DNA from 3 places in the Bradyrhizobium genosp. L genome. Region 2 is predicted to be linked to each of the others. Evidence: predicted binding sites of a transcription regulator. Region 2 holds the regulator's gene; each other region holds the start of a gene.
What was found. The regulator LexA, encoded in region 2, represses DNA repair genes until DNA is damaged. The targets are predictions, from matches to a motif close to TGTTCNNNNTGTGTTCNG.
Positions count from the first base shown of each region.

Region 1: the regulator LexA is predicted to act here: its motif matches at 2,360-2,377, upstream of ruvC (crossover junction endodeoxyribonuclease RuvC).
Region 3: the regulator LexA is predicted to act here: its motif matches at 2,332-2,349, upstream of IC762_RS03400 (helicase-related protein).

Region 1 is NZ_CP061378.1:1,147,064-1,151,213, forward strand. It holds gene IC762_RS05270 (methyl-accepting chemotaxis protein) at 1-1,243, opposite strand, end outside; gene IC762_RS05275 (YebC/PmpR family DNA-binding transcriptional regulator) at 1,454-2,200, shown strand; gene ruvC (crossover junction endodeoxyribonuclease RuvC) at 2,408-2,935, shown strand; gene ruvA (Holliday junction branch migration protein RuvA) at 3,072-3,689, shown strand; gene ruvB (Holliday junction branch migration DNA helicase RuvB) at 3,808-4,150, shown strand, end outside.
Region 2 is NZ_CP061378.1:4,169,909-4,174,058, reverse strand. It holds gene IC762_RS19710 (ComEC/Rec2 family competence protein) at 1-1,207, shown strand, start outside; gene IC762_RS19705 (hypothetical protein) at 1,204-1,422, opposite strand; gene IC762_RS19700 (hypothetical protein) at 1,569-1,997, opposite strand; gene lexA (transcriptional repressor LexA) at 2,237-2,938, opposite strand; gene IC762_RS19690 (molybdopterin molybdotransferase MoeA) at 3,149-4,150, opposite strand, start outside.
Region 3 is NZ_CP061378.1:736,354-740,503, forward strand. It holds gene IC762_RS03385 (7-cyano-7-deazaguanine synthase) at 1-287, opposite strand, end outside; gene rpmB (50S ribosomal protein L28) at 467-775, opposite strand; gene IC762_RS03395 (DUF3108 domain-containing protein) at 1,120-1,950, shown strand; gene IC762_RS03400 (helicase-related protein) at 2,600-4,150, shown strand, end outside.

The sequences.
Region 1 (4,150 bases), 3.0 Mb from region 2:
TCTCCTCGTGGATCGCCCACATCCGGTCTTCGATCTTTTCGCGCAAGGCCGCGGTCGGGGCCTCGAAGCGCGCCTGCGCGCCGGCCTTGGCGCGATCGCCGATCCTGATCCTGATGGCGCCGACGTCCTGCAGCGTCGCGCTCAGGCTTTCGTGGGTCGGCAGCCTGTCGGCGTCGGGGCCGCCGATCAAAATGCCGTCCATCGCGAGCTCGTAGACCGGCGCTGATATCGTCCGCGCCGCCGTCGTGATCTCGATGGTCAGGCTGCAGGGCAGCCGCTCGTTCTTGCGCGGATCGCCGCGCTCGTCCTGGCGCAGCAGCACCGCGCAGCGCGCCTTCAGCTTTTTGGCGAAGGCGGTCACGGCCTTGCCGGCCTGGGCGACGTCGTCGCCATGGGCCTCGGCCTGTCGCGTCGCACTGTCGATCTCGCCGGCGCTGGAGCCGACCGAGACGATGAACTGCGATGCGGACGACGCATTCTGGCCCATCTCGCCGGTGATCTGGTTCTGCTCGGCGACCGCGCCGTTGACGTTCTCGAATACCGGGCGGATCGCCTCGATCGCCTGCGAGATGCGGTGTACGGCGTCGGCCGAACCGGTGGCGTCCTTTTGCAGCGCCTCGATCTTCCTGGTGATTTCTTCAGTCGCGCTCTGGGTCTGCACCGCCAGTGCCTTGACCTCGGTTGCGACCACCGCAAAGCCCTTGCCGGCAGCGCCCGCGCGCGCCGCCTCGATCGTCGAGTTGAGCGCGAGCAGCGTGGTTTGGCGCGCGATCTGCGCGATCAGATTGACGACATTGCCGATCGCGGCCGAGGATTCACGCAACCGGTCGACATTGGCGGTCGCCTCGCGGGCTGCGGCCGCGGCGTCGTCGGCGAGCTGGCTTGCGCTGCGCACCTGCTGGCCGATGCCCTCGGCCGAATGCGTGAAGCGGTCGGCAGCTTGCGAGAACGTGGTCGCGGTGCTCTGCGCGTCGCTGGTGCGGCCGGTCAGCGCGTCGGTGCGGGCGCGGATGGTCGAAAGCGTCGCGGCGGTGGCCTCGGCGCCGTCGGCGACCGAGCTTGCCGCGCGCTCGAGTTGACGGATCATGCCGCCAAGCTCGAGTTCCAGCAGTTCCAGGATTTCCCTGGCCGAATCGATCTCGGCTGAGGCGGCGGTCTCGGGTCCAGCCGCTGCCGGAACCTTCGCTTCGACCACGGGTGCGGCCGGCTCCGGCACTTGCTTTCGAAACAGACCGAACGCCATGGGGTTCTTTGCGGGCTCGTGAGAGTTGGAAGGACGGCCGATCCTCGCACCCGGGCATGAAGTCATGGTTAACAGGTGCCTCATATTCCGGCATGCGGTACTATTACCGGGGAGGGAACGCCCGCCGACGCTTTGATTTTGGCGGGTTGCCGGCCTATAAGGCCGCGTTTTCCATCCCGTTCAGAACCTCCGCTTCCCAAGAGACGACGCATGGCCGGCCATTCCCAATTCAAGAACATCATGCATCGCAAGGGCCGGCAGGATGCCCAGAAGTCGAAGCTGTTCGGCAAGCTGGCCCGCGAAATCACCGTGGCAGCCAAGCTCGGCACCCCCGATCCGGCGATGAACCCGCGCCTGCGCGCCGCCATCGTCGCGGCCCGCGCGGAAAACATGCCGAAGGACAATATCGACCGCGCCATCAAGAAGGCCGCGGGCAATGACGGCGAGAACTATGACGAGATCCGCTACGAGGGCTACGGCCCCGGTGGCGTCGCCGTCATCGTCGAGGCGCTGACCGACAACCGCAACCGCGCCGCCTCCGATATCCGCTCCTTCTTCACCAAATCGGGCGGCAATCTCGGCGAAACCGGCTCGGTCGCCTTCATGTTCGATCGCACCGGCATCATCGAATACGACAAGAGCACAGCCTCCGACGACGCCATGCTGGACGCCGCGATCGAGGCCGGCGCCGACGACGTGGTCTCCAGCGAAGCCGGCCACGAGGTCTACGCCTCGCAGGACACCTTCCGCGAGGTCGCCAAGGCGCTGGAGACCAAGTTCGGCGAGCCGCGCAAGGCGGCGCTGACCTGGAAGCCGCAGAACACCATTTCGGTGGACGACGAGACCGGCGAGAAGCTCTTGAAGCTGATGGACCTGCTCAACGAGCACGACGACGTGCAGAACGTGTTCGCCAATTTCGAGGTATCCGACGCGCTGGTCGCGAAGATGGGCGGGTAGTTTCCCGGGGTTGCCACAAACTCCGGTGTCGTCGCCCGGCTTGACCGGGCGATCCAGTATTCCAGAGACCTGAGTTTCAGCCGAGAGGCCGCGGCGTACTGGATCCCCGCATTCGCGGGGATGACAAGTGTGGGTGGGAACGACCCGGGCAGGGGATGACGTCCCGTTTGTGTTTCGTTCTCCCGGCACAGGCGGTATCACTACCCCATGACAGCCCAGCCGATTCGCACCCCCGTCCGCATCATCGGTATCGATCCGGGCCTCCGCCGCACCGGCTGGGGCGTGATCGAGACCGAGGGCAATCGCCTGGTCTACGTCGCCTGCGGCTCGGTCGAGCCGCCGGATCATTTGCCGCTGGCAAGCCGGCTGCTCGCGATCCATGAGGGGCTCGTCGCCGTGCTCGGCGACTACCGGCCGGCGGAAGCCGCAGTCGAGCAGACCTTCGTCAACAAGGACGGCGTCGCAACGTTGAAACTTGGCCAGGCCCGCGGCGTCGCCATGCTGGCGCCGGCGATGTTCGGCATTTCCGTCGCCGAATATGCGCCGAACCAGGTCAAGAAGACCGTGGTCGGAGCCGGCCACGCGGAGAAGACCCAGATCCAGGTGATGCTGAAGATCCTGCTGCCGAAGGCCGAGCCACCCTCCGCCGACGCCGCCGACGCACTCGCCATCGCCATCACCCACGCCCATCACCGCCAGAGCGCCGCACTGCGGCTGAAGGTGGCGGGGTTATGAGAGGCCGCCACCGACGGCCGTCATGCCCGGCCTTGTGCCGGGCATCCACGTCTTTTCTTGTCTGCAAAGACGTGGATGGCCGGGACAAGCCCGGCCATGACGATGAGGATGCATTTGCCGGACTGGAGTCGCCATTATGATCGGCAAGCTGAAGGGCCTGATCGATTCCTACGGCGAGGATTATGTGATCCTCGACGTCGGCGGTGTCGGCTATCAGGTGCATTGCGCCGGCCGCACCTTGCAGGCGCTGCCGTCGCCGGGCGAGGCCGCGGTGCTGTCGATCGAGACCTATGTCCGCGAGGACCAGATCAAGCTGTTCGGCTTCCGCAGCGATCACGAGCGCGAATGGTTTCGCCTGCTGCAGACCGTGCAGGGCGTCGGCGCCAAGGTCGCGCTGGCGGTGCTCGGCACGCTGCCGCCGAACGATCTGGCGAACGCGATCGCGCTGCGCGACAAGGCCGCGGTGGCGCGCACGCCGGGTGTCGGACCGAAGGTCGCCGAGCGCATCGTGAGCGAATTGAAGGACAAGGCACCCGGCTTTGCGACTGTCGATCCGGCTGTGGTGCATTTGTCAGGGGCGCTCGACAACAACCGGGCGCCGCGTCCGGTGACGGATGCGATCTCCGCGCTGGTCAATCTCGGCTACGGCCAGCCGCAGGCGGCGGCGGCCATAGCCGCCGCCTCGCGCAGCGCGGGTGAGAAGGCGGAGACCGCGCAACTGATCCGGCTCGGGCTGAAGGAGTTGTCGAAGTGAGCGCTCGGATTGTAGGGTGGGCAAAGCGGAGCGTGCCCACCATTGCGAGCAGAGTGCTGATGGTGGGCACGGCGCCAAGCGCCTTTGCCCACCCTACGATCGCCAACGAGCTGTCTACATGAACACGCCTTCCCGCATCGTCACCCCCGAACGCCGTACCGACGATGTCGGCGACACCGCGCTGCGGCCGCAGTCGCTGACCGAGTTCGTCGGCCAGGCGCAGGCGCGCAAGAACCTTTCGATCTTCATCGAGGCGGCGAAGAAGCGCGGTGAGGCGCTGGACCATGTGCTGTTCGTCGGCCCCCCCGGCCTCGGCAAGACCACGCTGGCGCAGATCGTGGCGCGCGAGCTCGGCGTCGGCTTTCGCGCCACCTCGGGCCCTGTCATCGCCAAGGCCGGCGATCTCGCGGCGCTCTTGACCAATCTCGAAGAGCGCGACGTGCTGTTCATCGACGAGATCC
Region 2 (4,150 bases):
CGCGACGCAGCGATCCTTCTTCATGACGGCAGTGGTGCTGATCGCCGTCATGGTCGATCGCCGCGCCATCACCTTCCGAACGCTGGCGGTGGCGGCGCTGATCGTGCTGGCGATTGCGCCGGAAGCGCTGGTGCATCCGAGCTTTCAGATGTCGTTCGCCGCGACGCTCGGGCTGGTGGCGTTGGTGCAGATCGGGATGCCGAGCCTGTTTGCGTCGCCGGACCATTCGGTGACCGCGCGGATCGCGCTGTGGGGCGGGCGTGAGCTCATCGTGCTGGTGCTGGCCTCGCTGGTGGCGGGGCTGGCGACGACGCCCTATGCCGCGTTCCATTTCCATCGCATCACGCCCTACGGACTGCTCGCCAACCTGGCGGCGATGCCGGTGGTCTCGGCGGTCGTGATGCCCGCGGGCCTGCTCGGGCTTGCCGCAATGCCGTTCGGGTTCGACGGCGTGTTCTGGGCGATCATGGGCATTGGCATCGACTGGATGATCGTGGTGACGCAATGGGTCGCCGCACTGCCGGGCGCGGTCGGACGGATGGCGGCGTTCGGCACCGGACCGATGATCCTGGCCAGCGCGGGGCTCGTCCTGCTCGGGCTGTTGCGGACGCCGCTGCGCTGGTCGGGTGCGATGCTGCTCGTGGTGGCGACGGTCTGGGCGGTGCGGGTGCCGCAGCCGGATGTGCTGGTCTCCGCCGATGGCCGCAATGTCGCGGTGCGCGGCGGCGACGGGCGGCTGCATCTTATGCACAGCGCGAAGGATGCCTTTTTGGTCAAGGAGTGGCTCGCGGCCGATGCCGACGCGCGCTTCGCCGCGGATCCGTCGCTCGGCGAGAGCGTTTCCTGCGATTCCAGCGGCTGCGTCACTCCTGGCGCCGGCAGTTTCGTCGCGCTGGCGAACCGGCCCGATGCGCTGGCCGACGATTGCGAGCGGGCGGCGCTGATCGTCATGGCCCACCCCGCGCCGCAGGGCTGCGCGGCCTCGGTGATCGATGCCGAGCGGCTACGCCGCCACGGCGCGCTGACGCTGCGCCGCGTCAGCGGCGGCTTCGCCATCGATGCGGTCAAACCCGGTGGCATCGACCGGCCCTGGTCGCCGGCGGTTCCCGGTGAAGGTGACAGCGAGGCGCTGCTGCGCACGCCTGACAAGCCGTCCCGTCCCGTCGATGCGACACCCGCCGAGACCGATCTGCAAGGCGACGATTAAGTCTGGCCGGGCGGGGGCAGCTCGAACAGGCCGAGATGGTACTCGTCGGAATCGGGGCCGGCGTCGGGCTTCTTGACCAGGGTGAAGGCGGCTTCGGGAAACTGCTGCCAGACCTTGAGGTCGTCGGCGGTGATCGTCAGCCAGCCGAACCGGAACATGTAGCGGCCCGGTTCGGTGACGCGTCCAGCCTTTTGCCACGTGACCTTGTCGACCACCGCGCACGCCCTCCGTGCGCGATGATGCGCCAACGCGTCGTCAGACGCAATTCCTCAGGCCGCGGCCCGGAACCCGAAGTCCGGGGCCGCTTGAAATTGCTTTGGTCACCCGCCGCGGGAATGGTCGTCCTGCGGCTGCGATGCGTTCAACCCAAAAACAGCGATGCGAATGCGGAGGGCCGCCGCTCTGCGACCTTGGGCTTCTGCTCGATCTGTTGAGGCAGCGCCGGCAGTTGCAGCACCGTGACGCGCTGTCCCTCGACGAGCTGGGTCACCAGCACGCGGTTGCCGTCGGGGAATTCGACCGCGTCGTGATGGCGATCCGGCACATCGGGCTCGATCTCGTTGAACACGCCGACACGGAAGCCGATCGTCTTGGTCCAGATCCAGCGGCTGTCGTAGCGGACGTTCTCGGTGAAGGCGAGCTCGGTGCCGGGCAACATGCAGACCGCAACCGCGAGATCGCTTTCGGAGGCAAAGCCGCGGGTCGACGTGCCGCGGAAGGTCGTGGTGACAAGCGTCTCTCCGACGACGGCGGGACGCGATTGCACCGCGTGCAGGCTATAGTCACACATCGGATGGCTCCTCGGTTCGAGGTAGCGACCCAAAGCCTCCCCTTGAGGCGCAGGCCTCTACCAGAGTGGACGATAGCGAACGAGTGTTTCCCCGTTTCTTGGCGATTGTACGACTGGCTGCAGAGCGGCCCGATCACAAACGCGCTACGCACGAGAGGTATCGGGGCGCATCTGGCAAGCTCACACGTCGCGCTATCTGCCAAGCAACGGTCGGATGTGTCGCGCGTTCCTTCGCGGCCTCAGTATTTGCGATAGAGCCCGATCAGCTTGCCCTGGATGCGAACCCGGTTCGGCGGCAGGATGCGCACTTCATAGGCGGTGTTGGCCGGCTCCAGCGCGATCGATGCACCGCGGCGGCGGAAGCGCTTCAGGGTGGCTTCCTCCTCGTCGATCAAGGCCACCACGATGTCGCCGGTGTTGGCGGTGTCGTTGCGCTGGATCAGCGCCATGTCGCCGTCGAGAATACCGGCCTCGACCATCGAGTCGCCGCGCACCTCGAGCGCGTAGTGCTCGCCGGTGCCGAGCATGTCGGGCGGTACGCTGATGGTGTGGCTGCGGGTCTGCAGCGCCTCGATCGGGGTACCGGCCGCGATCCGGCCCATCACCGGGACGGCGACCGGGCGGTTGCCGTCGTCCTCGATCACGGGGGCGGAGGCGCGCTTGCCGAGCGTGCCCTCGATGACGCTCGGCGTGAAGCCGCGGCGGCCGTTGCCGCCACCGGCGGCCAATTCGGGGAGCTTGATCACCTCGATGGCGCGGGCGCGGTTCGGCAGCCGGCGGATGAAGCCGCGCTCTTCCAGCGCGGTGATGAGGCGGTGGATACCGGACTTCGAGCGCAGGTCGAGCGCATCCTTCATCTCGTCGAAGGAGGGGGGCACGCCGGCCTCTTTCAGACGTTCATTGATGAAACGCAGAAGTTCGTACTGTTTGCGCGTGAGCATCTCGAGTATTCCCCCGGTTGAGTGCGTCGTTCGATTCCGAGACCTCAGGAGCCCCGATCTTGCGAGCACGATGCGCGCCAGCGACGAGGGACTCCCATTTGGTGACACCAGTACTCGAAACAAATCATGAACGGACACTATATGTTCGATACATGTTCTGCAACCACTTAATTTCAGGTGAACGCGCTCACCCGACGCTGCCGCGCGGGGTCATTCCGGCAGTGTCAGGATATCGCATGCGCTGCCTTTGAGAGCCGCCGGCGCGAATGGCGGACGGATCAGAAGTGCCCGTGCCGCAGCGAGATTTCCCAGCAGCGAGCTGTCCTGCTGCATCACCGGCGTTGCGATCAGCGTGCCGTGGTCGCGCTCTTCCAGACGCGCGCGCAGATAGTCCTCGCGCTGGTCGTTGGCGGCGAGATCGCGGCCGAGCAAGGCGCGCGCGCGAGTGTGATGAATCACCTTGCGGCCGCTCAAAGCCCGAATCAAAGGCACCAGAAACAGGTAGGCGCAGACATAGGACGACACCGGATTGCCGGGCAGGCCGATCACCCGCATGGTGCCGAGCCGGCCATGCATCATCGGCTTGCCGGGCCGCATTGCGATCCGCCAGAACGCCATGGCGACGCCCTCGGCCTCCAGCGACTGCTTGACCAGATCATGGTCGCCGACCGATGCTCCGCCGGTCGTGACCAGGATATCGGCGTCGACCTCGCGTGCACGGCGGATGCCGGCGGTGGTCGCCGCCACGGTATCGGCCGCGATCCCGAGATCGATGGTTTCGGCGCCCTCGCGGCGCGCCAGCGCCCGCAGCGCATAGCCGTTGGAATAGACGATCTGGCCGGGACCAGGCTCCGAGCCCGGCATCACCAGCTCGTCGCCGGTTGCGAGCAACGCGACCTTGGGGCGGCGGTGCACCGCGAGTTCCGGATAATTCATGGCGGCGGCCAGCGACAGCGCGCGGTCGGAGAGCCGCTGGCCTGCCGCGAGCAGCACGTCGCCGGCGTTGAAGTCGACGCCGGCGGGGCGGATGTGCCGTCCCCTGGTCGCGGCCTCGGTGATGGTGATGTGGTCGCCGTCGATGGCCGTGTCTTCCTGGATGATGACCGCATCGGCGCCGTCGGGGATCACGCCGCCGGTGAAGATCCGCACCGCTTCGCCCGCACTGAGGCTGCGCGCGAACGGCCGGCCGGCCGCGACTTCGCCGATCACCTT
Region 3 (4,150 bases), 3.4 Mb from region 2:
ATCCCGCCGGGTTCGCAATTCCCCAGCAGCACGGCAGCAAAGACTAAAAAGGCGTTTCTTCCCCTCAGCTCACCCGCGCCGTGTTTGGCGTGTGTGCTAACTTGCAATTCATCTACGGTAATTCCTAGTACATCCCTTAGCCGAGCCACGGCCTGGCGCTCCATATCGCGCGCCGCTTGACCGTAATCGATAAAGAGTCCTCGTACTGCAAAGCCGTTCGATCTCAGCAGAAGCACGGCTGATGCAGAATCGATTCCTCCGCTGAGCAGAACGGTTGCTGTTTTCATACGAATCAACCTCTAAAATACCTCGCAGAGGCGGAGGGTTTCTAGTGGGCGGATTGCGCTCTCAACTCCACTTTCGTTCAATATCTCTGACTGTCAGGCAAAAACAAAAACGGCCAGATCTTCCGACCCGGCCGTCCAAAACTATCTCCGCGCTTTTCTGCGCCGCAGCTAGCCTTCGCTCAGCCCGCCTTCTTCACCGGCGCCGGCTTGCCCACCTTCTTCTCGATCGCGCGCTTCAGGTCCAGGGCGCGGGGCGAGAGGACGTCGGCCTTGGCCTTGATCAGGTAGGCGTCGAGGCCGCCATTGTGGTCGACGCTCTTGAGCGCATTGGTCGAGACGCGCAGGCGCACGTTGCGGCCGAGTGCTTCCGAGATGAAGGTGACGTTGGCCAGGTTCGGCAGGAAGCGCCGCTTGGTCTTGATGTTGGAGTGGCTCACCTTGTGGCCCGTCAGGGGGCCCTTGGCCGTCAGTTCGCAGCGCCGCGACATGTCACAAAATCCTCATTGCATCCCCGGCATCGGCGGCACGTGCGATCACGCGGCCTGCGCGGGGGTTTTGAATTCGCGTCCATTTTCCAGGAACCGCGGGTGTATAATTGGGGATGGCGCCAGCGTCAAGATCAGACAGCGCCGAGGAGGTGACGGATATTCGCGGTTCATAAGCCGTTCCAGCCACTTAACGGCGGATATGGCAACCATATAAAGGGCGTATTCGGCTGCAAACTAGGTTCCATAAGGGCCCACGCGTTGTCTGGCCGGATCTGTCGCCTAGATGACTTCAAGCAGCGCCCGATAGCAGGACCGTCAGGTAAGTGACCGCCCCAATTGCCATTTTGCCGCCGTCCGGGTGGCTTGTCGGCCTTCTGGCCGGCGCCTTGCTGCTGTTCGGCGGCGAGGACGCGCGCGCGCAGGGGCGGCTCGATGCGCAGTACGAGGCGACCCTGGCCGGCATCCCCGTCGGCAAGGGCACCTGGACCGTCGAGGTCAGCGACGACTCGTTCTCGGCCTCGGCCCAGGGCGGCACCGCGGGGCTGTTGAAGGCGTTTTCCGGCGGCGCGGGCTCCGGCGCCTCGCAGGGCCGCATGGCCAACGGCGTGCCGATCGCGAACTCCTACACCGCGACCACCACGACCTCGAAGAAGTCAGAGACCATCCGGATGGTGCTTTCGAACGGCGTCATCAAGGAATCCGCGATCGAGCCGGAGCCGCCGGTCGATGCCGACCGCATCCCGGTCACCGACGCGCAGAAGAAGGGCGTGCTGGATCCGATGACCGGCTCGTTCCTGCGCATCCCCGGCAATGCCGAGCCGATGAGCCCGGACGTCTGCCGCACCGCCAACGGCGTGTTCGACGGCCGCATGCGCTACGATCTGCGCGCCGATTTCAAGCGCGTCGAGATCGTCAAGGCCGAGCACGGCTATCACGGGCCGGCGCTGGTCTGCGCGATCTATTTCGTGCCGATCGCGGGCTACATCCCGGATCGCCCGGTGATCAAATATCTCGCCGCCCAGCGCAACATCGAGATCGCCTTCGTGCCGATCGCGGGCACGCGCCTGCTGGTGCCGTTCCGCATGACGATCCCGACCCCGCTGGGCCAAGCCATGCTGGAGGCGACGTCGTTCATCACCACAGCCGCGCCGCCGCGCGTGGCGAAGACGCAGTAGGCCTTCGTCGCAAGGCGTGCTTGCTTCGCCTTCCCCCTGAAAGGGGGAAGGTCGGGATGGGGGTCGGCCACACGCACTGCTGCGCGCGGAGAGACATGATCCCCACCCGCTTTGCTCTGCGAGCAAAGCGACCTCCCCTTTTCAAGGGGAGGTGAGCGAGAGGCAGGCGTCGGGAATGCAACAAACGTCACTGGAATCCGGTTGACTCTCGTCCGGTTCTGATTCGACTCGGTGTTCTCACGAACTTAAGGAAATCAGTCCTCATCACAGCGGCTTGTGGAGCCCTCGCAAACTTGATCTAGTGCCGCCGCCTTGGATGCCACCGAGATGTTGCGGTGAACGTTTCAGGCCTGGATGCGAGTCAGCGATTCGGCCGCGATTCGTTCCGGACTCGTTCCGAAGCTTAAGGCGAAGGCGGAAAGCGTCGCATTGTGAGACAGATTTTGCGCAATTCTCTCTCCCGTCACCCTGAGGAGGCCGCAGAGCGGCCGTCTCGAAGGGCGACAGCCCGACTCGCTCCACGTGAGGAAAGTCCGATCAAAACCTGCGGATAGATTTCGGCCGTGCATCCTTCGAGGCTCGCGAGCGCTCGCACCTCAGGATGACGGGACGGCTATCTTGCCAACAGTTCACGAAACACCCGGAAAATATGGCTTTCTCATCTTCGTTCGGATCTGACCGCGCTCCCGGCGCCGGCGTCACTGCGGTGCTGGGTCCGACCAACACCGGCAAGACGCATCTTGCGATCGAGCGGATGCTGGCGCATTCGTCCGGCCTGATCGGGCTGCCGCTGCGGCTGCTGGCGCGCGAGGTCTACAACAAGATCGCGGACCGCGCCGGCGTCGACAACGTCGCGCTGATCACCGGCGAGGAGAAGATCAAGCCGAAGGCGCCGCGGTTCTGGGTCTCGACCGTGGAGGCGATGCCGCGCGATCTCGACGTGTCGTTCCTCGCCGTCGACGAGATCCAGATCGCGGCCGATCTCGAGCGCGGGCATGTCTTCACCGACCGCATCCTCAACCGCCGCGGCCGCGACGAGACGCTGCTGCTCGGTGCTGCGACGATGCGGCCGATCATCGAGCGGCTGCTGCCGGGCGCCTCGATCATCACGCGTCCGAGGCTGTCGCAGCTCGAATTCGCCGGCGACCGCAAGATCACGCGGCAGCCGCGACGCACCGCAATCGTCGCGTTCTCCGCCGACGAGGTCTATGCGATCGCGGAATTGATCCGCCGCCAGCATGGCGGTGCCGCCGTGGTGCTCGGCTCACTGTCGCCGCGCACGCGCAATGCGCAGGTGTCGATGTTCCAGAACGGCGACGTCGATTATCTCGTCGCCACCGACGCCGTCGGCATGGGGCTCAATCTCGACGTCGATCACGTCGCCTTCGCCTCCGACCGCAAATATGACGGCTATCAGTTCCGCCGGCTGACGCCGGCCGAATTCGCGCAGATCGCCGGCCGTGCGGGGCGTGCCACCCGCAACGGCACCTTTGGCACCACCGGGCGCTGCGCGCCGTTCGAGCCGGAACTGGTCAATGCGTTGCAGAACCACACCTTCGACAGCGTGAAGATGCTGCAATGGCGCAATGCAAAACTGGATTTCTCCTCGCTCGGCGCGTTGCAGGTGTCGCTGGCGCTGTCGCCCAATCATGAGGCACTGACGCGGGCGCCGTTCGCCGAGGACCAGCGCGTGCTCGACCATGTCGCGCGCGACGCCGAGGTGCGCGAGATGGCGCATGGCGCCAAGGCGGTGGAGCGGCTATGGGAAGCCTGCCAGGTTCCTGATTACCGAAAGCTGTCGCCGGCGGCGCATGCCGAACTCGTGACCACGCTGTACGGCTTCCTGATGCAAAAGGGGCGTATCCCTGACGCATGGTTCGGCACCCAGGTCGACCAGGCCAACCGCACCGACGGCGATATCGACACGCTGTCGGGACGGATCGCGCAGATCCGGACCTGGACCTTCGTGGCCAACCGGCCGGACTGGCTGTATGACCCGGAGCACTGGCAGGGGATCACGCGCGATCTCGAAAATAAATTATCCGATGCGCTGCATGAACGGCTCACGGAGCGTTTCGTTGACAGGCGGACCAGTGTATTGATGCGCCGCCTGCGGGAGAACTCAGTTTTGAATACGGAAATTGGCAAGACCGGCGAAGTGATCGTGGAAGGCCACGTGATCGGCCGCCTCGATGGTTTC